3 regions of the Pseudomonas sp. MM211 genome follow, and region 2 is predicted to be linked to each of the others. Evidence: predicted binding sites of a transcription regulator. Region 2 holds the regulator's gene; each other region holds the start of a gene.

Evidence for each region. Region 2 encodes FliA, which starts transcription of late flagellar genes. Its sites were predicted from a motif close to CTAAAGTTTNNNNNNNNNNNGCCGNTAA; they were not measured.
Region 1: K5Q02_RS03145 (methyl-accepting chemotaxis protein) is a predicted target of FliA. The motif match lies at 1,104-1,131, and genes of this name have one in related genera.
Region 3: K5Q02_RS10030 (methyl-accepting chemotaxis protein) is a predicted target of FliA. The motif match lies at 1,550-1,577, and genes of this name have one in related genera.

The regions. Positions count from the first base shown of each region.
Region 1 is NZ_CP081942.1:710,739-713,007, reverse strand. Features, by position in the region: gene K5Q02_RS03150 (FAD-dependent oxidoreductase) at 1-1,009, shown strand, start outside; gene K5Q02_RS03145 (methyl-accepting chemotaxis protein) at 1,198-2,269, shown strand, end outside.
Region 2 is NZ_CP081942.1:3,262,697-3,264,965, reverse strand. Features, by position in the region: gene K5Q02_RS14960 (protein phosphatase CheZ) at 1-114, opposite strand, end outside; gene K5Q02_RS14955 (chemotaxis response regulator CheY) at 134-508, opposite strand; gene fliA (RNA polymerase sigma factor FliA) at 661-1,404, opposite strand; gene fleN (flagellar synthesis regulator FleN) at 1,401-2,240, opposite strand.
Region 3 is NZ_CP081942.1:2,201,358-2,203,626, forward strand. Features, by position in the region: gene K5Q02_RS10030 (methyl-accepting chemotaxis protein) at 1-1,440, opposite strand, end outside; gene K5Q02_RS10035 (helicase HerA-like domain-containing protein) at 1,595-2,269, shown strand, end outside.

The DNA of each region.
Region 1 (2,269 bases), 2.6 Mb from region 2:
GCTGATCGAGCGGCCGGCGGGTCGCATCGGCCTGGTGGCCAGTGCCGAGCACACCTGGCACGTCGGCATGCTGCCCGGTTTGGTGGCGGGGCGTTATGGCGCCGAAGACTGCCAGATCGAGCTGACTGCGCTGTGCCAGGCCGCCCAGGTCGAGCTGATCGTCGCGCCGGTGATGGCGCTGGATGCCGCTACGCGGCAGCTGAGCCTGGGCGATGGTCGCGTGCTGCAGAGCAACTGGCTGTCGCTGAATACCGGCGACCGCGTCGCCTGTCCGCCCCGCGAGGGCGACGCGATGGAAGTGCTGGCGGTCAAGCCGGTGGACAGCTTCATCGCTGGCTGGCAGGCCTGGCAGCGTGATCCCCAGCCGTTGGCGATTCTCGGTGGCGGCGTGGCGGGCGTGGAAATGGCCCTGGCGCTGGCCGATCAGGTGCCGCAGTTGGCGCTGTTCTGTGGCGAACCGCTGCTGGCCGGCCACTGTGCCGGTTTGCGGATGCGCGCCTGGGGCCATCTGCGCATGCGCCGGGTGCAGGTGCGCGAGCATTGCCCGATCAGCCGCATCGACGGCGATTGCCTGATCAGTGGCGACGCGGCGGTGTGGCGCGGCGGCCGGCTGCTGCTGGCCAGTGGCGCCCAGGCGTTCCCATGGATCGCCGACAGCGGCCTGAGCTGCGATGGCGATGGTTTCGTGCACACCGCGCCGACCCTGCAGAGCCATTCCCACCCGCAGATCTTCGCCGTGGGCGATTGCGCCAACCTGCCTGGCGTGCGCAAGAGCGGCCTGTATTCCATGCGCCAGGTACCGGTGCTTGCCGCCAACCTGAGCGCCGCGCTGCGTGGCGGGCCGCTGCGCGACTTCAAGACCAGCGGCCAGCGCCCGCTGCTGCTGGCCAGTGGCGATGGCGGTGCCTTGTTCGGCTGGCGTCAGTGGAGCGCGGGCGGGCAGTTCTACGGGCGCTGCAAGGACTACTTCGACCGCGCCTTCGTCAAACGCCACAGCCTCAAGCGCTGATCGGCACTCTCCCGGAAGTCGACCCTCTGCTACCAAAGTGCCATAGCCCGGCGCATGATGAGGTGGTCAACTCGGCCGGGCGGCTGCCGCACCTCTACAGATACGCCCCGCGCTGCCGATGAGCTTAAACAAGGCTCGGCCCTTGCCGGCGCGCCCGCTGCGCCCGACATCCCGGCACTATAAAAATAATGAGGTTCGCCATGGGTTCTGGTTTTACGCATGACCGGCTGGCATTGGCCCTGCACGTGCTCGGCCTGCTCGCGTTGCTGGTGGTCTGGCAGCAGGTGCATCTGCCGCCCTATCTTGGCGCCATTGCGCTGCTGTTGCTGGCGCTGTGGCCGTGGTTCGGGCCCTGGCGCAAGGCTGCTGCGCCCGCCGACGCTGCGCCAGCAGCCTCGCTGGATGAGCTGAGCCGTAGCCTGTCGCAACACACCTGTCATAACGCCCTGTCGGCAGCTCAGGTGGCCTTCAGCGTGCAGCAGCTGGCCGGCAAGCTGCAGTCGCAGTTGGCCGCGGTCGAGCAGATCGGCGAAGGTGCCCATGCCGTAACTCGCACCGAGCAGAGCAATGCCGAACTTGCCGGCCAGACACTGGGCGCCGCGCAAACCGTGCGTACCAGCAGTGCCAGCGGCCAGGCCGAGCTGCAGCAGGCGATCAGCCGCATGCAGCAACTGAGTGCACAGACCGCTGCCAGCCGCGAGCTGATCGACGGGCTCAGCGCCCGTACCGAGCAGATCGAGCAGGTCACCCAGGTGATCCAGTCCATCGCCAGCCAGACCAACTTGCTGGCGCTCAATGCCGCCATCGAGGCCGCCCGTGCCGGCGAGCAGGGCCGCGGTTTTGCAGTGGTCGCCGATGAGGTGCGCAGCCTGGCCGGTCGCACCGCCACCGCCACCGGTGAAGTCGGGCAGATGGTCGCCGATATCCGCCAGCAGAGCACTGCGGTTGTCAGCCATATCCAGCGCCAGGCTGATGAGCTGGAAGCGGCCGCCCGGCAGATCGAATTCACTGGCGAGCAATTGCGCGGTATCGCCGACCTGGCGGCCGATGTGGACACACAGGTAGCGCAGATCAGTGCCGGTACGGCGAGCAACCACGAACACTTGGCCGAGCTGCTGGTGGCGGTCGAGCAGTTGCGCGGTGATGTGCGCAGCAGCGAAGACCAGACCCGTCAGTTGGGCAAGGCGGCCGAGCAGTTGGTCGGCCAGGCGGAAACCGTCAGTGAGCGGCTCGCCAGTGTCGGCCTGGACAGTTACCACC
Region 2 (2,269 bases):
GATCAGCTGTACCGCTTCGCCAAAGTTGCCTTTTTCGAGGCTGTTTACCAGTTGGCGGGCATTGCTTTTCAGAGTCGACTCGAGGTCGGCCTCTTGAGAATCTTCGTGTTCCATAACAACCTCGCGGCAGACATCAGCCGTTGACCCGCTCGAAGATTTTTTCGATCTTTTCCTTGAGCACCTGGGCGGTGAATGGCTTGACCACATAGCCATTCACACCGGCCTGGGCGGCCTCGATGATCTGATCACGTTTGGCCTCTGCCGTAACCATCAGCACTGGCATTTGCTTCAAACGTTCGTCTGCACGCACTGCGCGCAGCAGATCGATCCCACTCATGCCAGGCATGTTCCAGTCGGTCACGAGAAAGTCAAAACTACCGCTTTGCAGCATCGGCAATGCGGTGACGCCATCGTCGGCTTCCGCCGTATTGGTAAAGCCCAAATCACGCAAAAGGTTCTTGATGATCCGGCGCATCGTCGAAAAATCATCGACGATGAGGATTTTCATGTTCTTGTCCAAGTCGACCTCCGTACAGTCCTAAAACGCCATCAGCATTCTGAAGCGCTTATAAATCGTGAAACCGGCCTGGCGGAACGCCGCAAAACTATTGCGCCCGGCTTTGCTGCGTTCACTGTGTTTTCCAGCGCCCTGCTAATTCCTTATGCGCGCCATTCCACTAACCGTGCGCGTAGGCGCGCGGCACACTGACTGTGTAATTGGCTGACCCGCGACTCACTAACCCCCAGTACCTCGCCGATTTCCTTGAGATTCAACTCCTCATCGTAATACAGCGATAACACCAGCCGCTCACGCTCCGGCAGATTGCTGATAGCGTCGACCAGCGCGGCCTGGAAACGATTGTCTTCCAGCTCATGCGAAGGCCCTTGCAGCAAGGAACTCGTGTCTTCCTGCAGCCCGCCGCTTTCGCCTTCCTGCAACAGATCGTCGAAACTGAACAGGCGGCTGCCCAAAGTGTCGCCAAGAATGCCGTAGTAATCTTCGAGACTCAATTGGAGTTCGGCAGCAACCTCCTGATCTTTAGCGTCTCTTCCTGTTCTCGCTTCAATTTTTCGGATCGCATCGCTGACCATCCGGCTGTTGCGATGCACCGAGCGCGGCGCCCAGTCACCTTTGCGCACCTCGTCGAGCATCGAACCACGGATACGAATACCCGCGAACGTCTCGAAACTAGCGCCCTTACCGGCGTCATATTTACGTGATGCCTCAAGCAGGCCAATCATGCCGGCCTGGATAAGGTCATCCACCTGCACATTGGCAGGCAGACGCGCCAGCAGGTGGTAAGCGATACGCTTGACCAGTGGCGCGTAACGTTCAATCAACTGATGCTGTGAATCTTGTGCGTGTGCCTTGCTGTACATACGGAGTCCAGAGGCTGTCGTCATACAGCCGTGTCTGCAGTCGGTTGTTGCACCAGGCGCTCAACGAAAAATTCCAGGTGGCCTCGCGGATTGGCCGGCAACGGCCACGCATCAACCTTCTGGGCAATCGCCTTGAACGCCAGCGCGCACTTCGAGCGAGGGAACGCCTCATACACCGCACGCTGTTTCTGTACGGCCTTGCGTACCGATTCGTCGTAAGGAACCGCGCCCACGTACTGCAGCGCGACATCCAGAAAACGGTCGGTCACCTTGGTCAGCTTAGCAAACAGATTACGGCCTTCCTGTGGGCTGTGCGCCATATTGGCGAGCACCCGAAAACGATTCATGCCGTGGTCACGGTTGAGGAGCTTGATCAGCGCGTAAGCATCAGTGATCGAGGTCGGCTCGTCGCACACCACCACCAGCACTTCCTGGGCAGCGCGCACGAAACTCACAACCGAGTCGCCGATGCCTGCAGCGGTATCCACGATCAACACATCGAGGTTGTCGCTGATATCGCTGAAAGCCTGAATCAGGCCGGCATGCTGCATAGGCGTGAGCTGCACCATGCTCTGAGTACCGGAGGCTGCCGGCACGACACGAATACCGCCTGGTCCCTGCAGGACAACATCGCGCAGTTCGCACTGACCGTCGATGACGTCAGCCAGGGTGCGTTTGGCCGTCAGGCCGAGCAATACATCGACGTTGGCCAGCCCCAGGTCAGCATCCATGAGCATGACGCGCCGACCGAGATCCGCCAGCGCCAACGACAAATTCACCGACACATTGGTCTTGCCAACGCCGCCCTTGCCGCCGGTCACCGCGATCACCTGTACGGGATGCATACCCATGTTATCTATACACCTTGTCTAACTTCGCTTTAGAGCCA
Region 3 (2,269 bases), 1.1 Mb from region 2:
GAGGGCGAGCAGGTTGGTCTGCTGGGAGATGCTCTTGATCACTTCGAGAATCTGCCCGATGTCGACGGTCTTGCCGTTGAGCATCTCGATCTTGGCGCGGGCGTCGATGACCTTGGTCGACAGCTCGGTCATGGATTTGATCGCCTGTTGCACCACCTTGCCGCCATCCTCGGCCTGCAGGCGGGCGTCCGACGCTTGATTGGAAGCATCCGCAGCGTTACGGGCGATCTCCTGGGCGGCGGCGCCAAGCTCGTTGATCGCCGCCGCGACGCTGTTGGTGCGGCTGGCCTGTTCGTCCGAATTGACGATGGACGAGTTGGACGCATTGACCACCAGTTTGGCGACTTCGTTGACCTGGGCGGTGGCCGAGGACACCTCACGAATGGACGCGTGGATACGTTCGACGAAGCGGTTGAACGAGCTGGCCAGGGCGCCGAATTCGTCGTTGGACTGAATGGCCAGACGTTTGGTCAGGTCACCTTCGCCGCGGGCGATATCTTCCATGGCCTTGCCCATGGTGGTCAGCGGCTGCATCAGCACACGGATCAGCACGCTGAGCAATGCGATGATCAATGCCACTGCAATCAGCGTGGCGACGGCCGCCGACAGGCGGAATTCATTGAGCTCCGCGTAGGCCAGGTTCTTGTCGATGGACAAGCCGACATACCACTGCACATCGGGCAGACCCTTGACCGGGGCGAAGGTCAGCAGCCGATCCTGGCCATCCTGTGCAACCTCGGTCAGCTTGCTGTCGAGGCCGATGCTGGTGTTGGGGTAAAGGTCGCGCAGGTTCTTCATCACCAGGTCGGCCTGGGGGTGAACCAAGACGGTGCCGTCCTTGCTGACCAGGAAGGCGTAACCGAGATCACCCAGCTCGATGGAATTGATGATTTTCACCAACGTCTCCAGGCTGACATCGCCGCCGGTCATGCCGAACGCTTTGCCATCCGGGCCGCGGACTGGCGCGATTGGCGAAATCACCAGCGAGTTGGTGATCTGGTCGACGTAGGGGGCGGTGAGAATCGTGCGGTTGGCCTGGGCGGTGTCCTTGTACCAGGGACGTGTACGCGGGTCGTAGCCGGCGGCCATCTGCGTGGGCGGGCTGGAAAGGAAGCGTCCATCACTTTCCAGGCCAATATACGTGGAGAGAAACGCGCTCTTGTACACCGGACGGGAGATGACCTCCTGCAGGTTGCCTTCGGCAATCGCCAACTCCAGATTCTGGGCAAGACTCTCGACCAGCAGAATACGCCCCGACAGCCAGCTTTCGATGTTGCCTGCCGCAGCGTTACTGGCCTGGCTCAGGTTGTTCTGGAGTGCCTGCTGGATGCTGTTACGCTGGCGGCTGTCGTTATAAAGGCTGAACAAGGCAAAGGCGACCGTGACCACCAGGGTGGCGGCCAGCAGAATCTTGTGGCTGAACTGCAGGTTTCTCGTCATGGCATCTTGCGTCCGGAAGTCACTGGAACCAGTCTTGGGGGCGTCGCCATCGGGCGAGTAGAGCGGGGTAGGCGATCAGCGAAGGCTGATCGGTCTTCGCATGGCGTTTATGTCGGCATTGAGGCCGCAAAGCTTTAATCCAGAGGACGGCATTATGTCTTTGAGTCAGCAATTCGTTTTGGGCGCTGGTGGCGATGGCCAAGCGGTTGGCCAATCACTGCGTCTTGCCAATCGTCACGGTCTCATCGCCGGTGCCACGGGAACCGGTAAGACCGTAACCTTGCAGCGCCTGATCGAGAACTTCAGCGATGCCGGCGTGGCCGTGTTCGCTGCCGATGTAAAGGGCGACCTTTGTGGGCTCGGCGCTGCAGGGGCGCCGCAGGGCAAGATAGCCGAACGTATCGCCAGCATGCCCTGGCTGGCGCACAGCCCCAAGGCCTATCCAGTCAGCCTGTGGGATGTGCACGGGCAAAGCGGCCATCCGCTGCGTACCACCTTGAGTGAAATGGGCCCGCTGCTGCTCGGCGCGTTGCTGGAACTTACCGACAGTCAGCAGGCGGCGCTGTATGCGGCGTTCAAGGTGGCCGACCGTGAAGGCCTGTTGCTGCTCGACCTGAAGGATCTCAAGGCTTTGCTGACCCATCTCAGGGAGCAGCCGCAGGTGCTGGGCGCCGACAGCGCGTTGTTCACCAATACTTCCGCGCAGGCGCTGCTGCGCCGTCTGGCTAGCCTGGAACAACAGGGCGGCGATGCGCTCTTCGGCGAACCGGCGCTGCAGCTCGAAGACATCCTGCAGCCTGATCGAGACGGTCGCGGGCGTATTCACCTG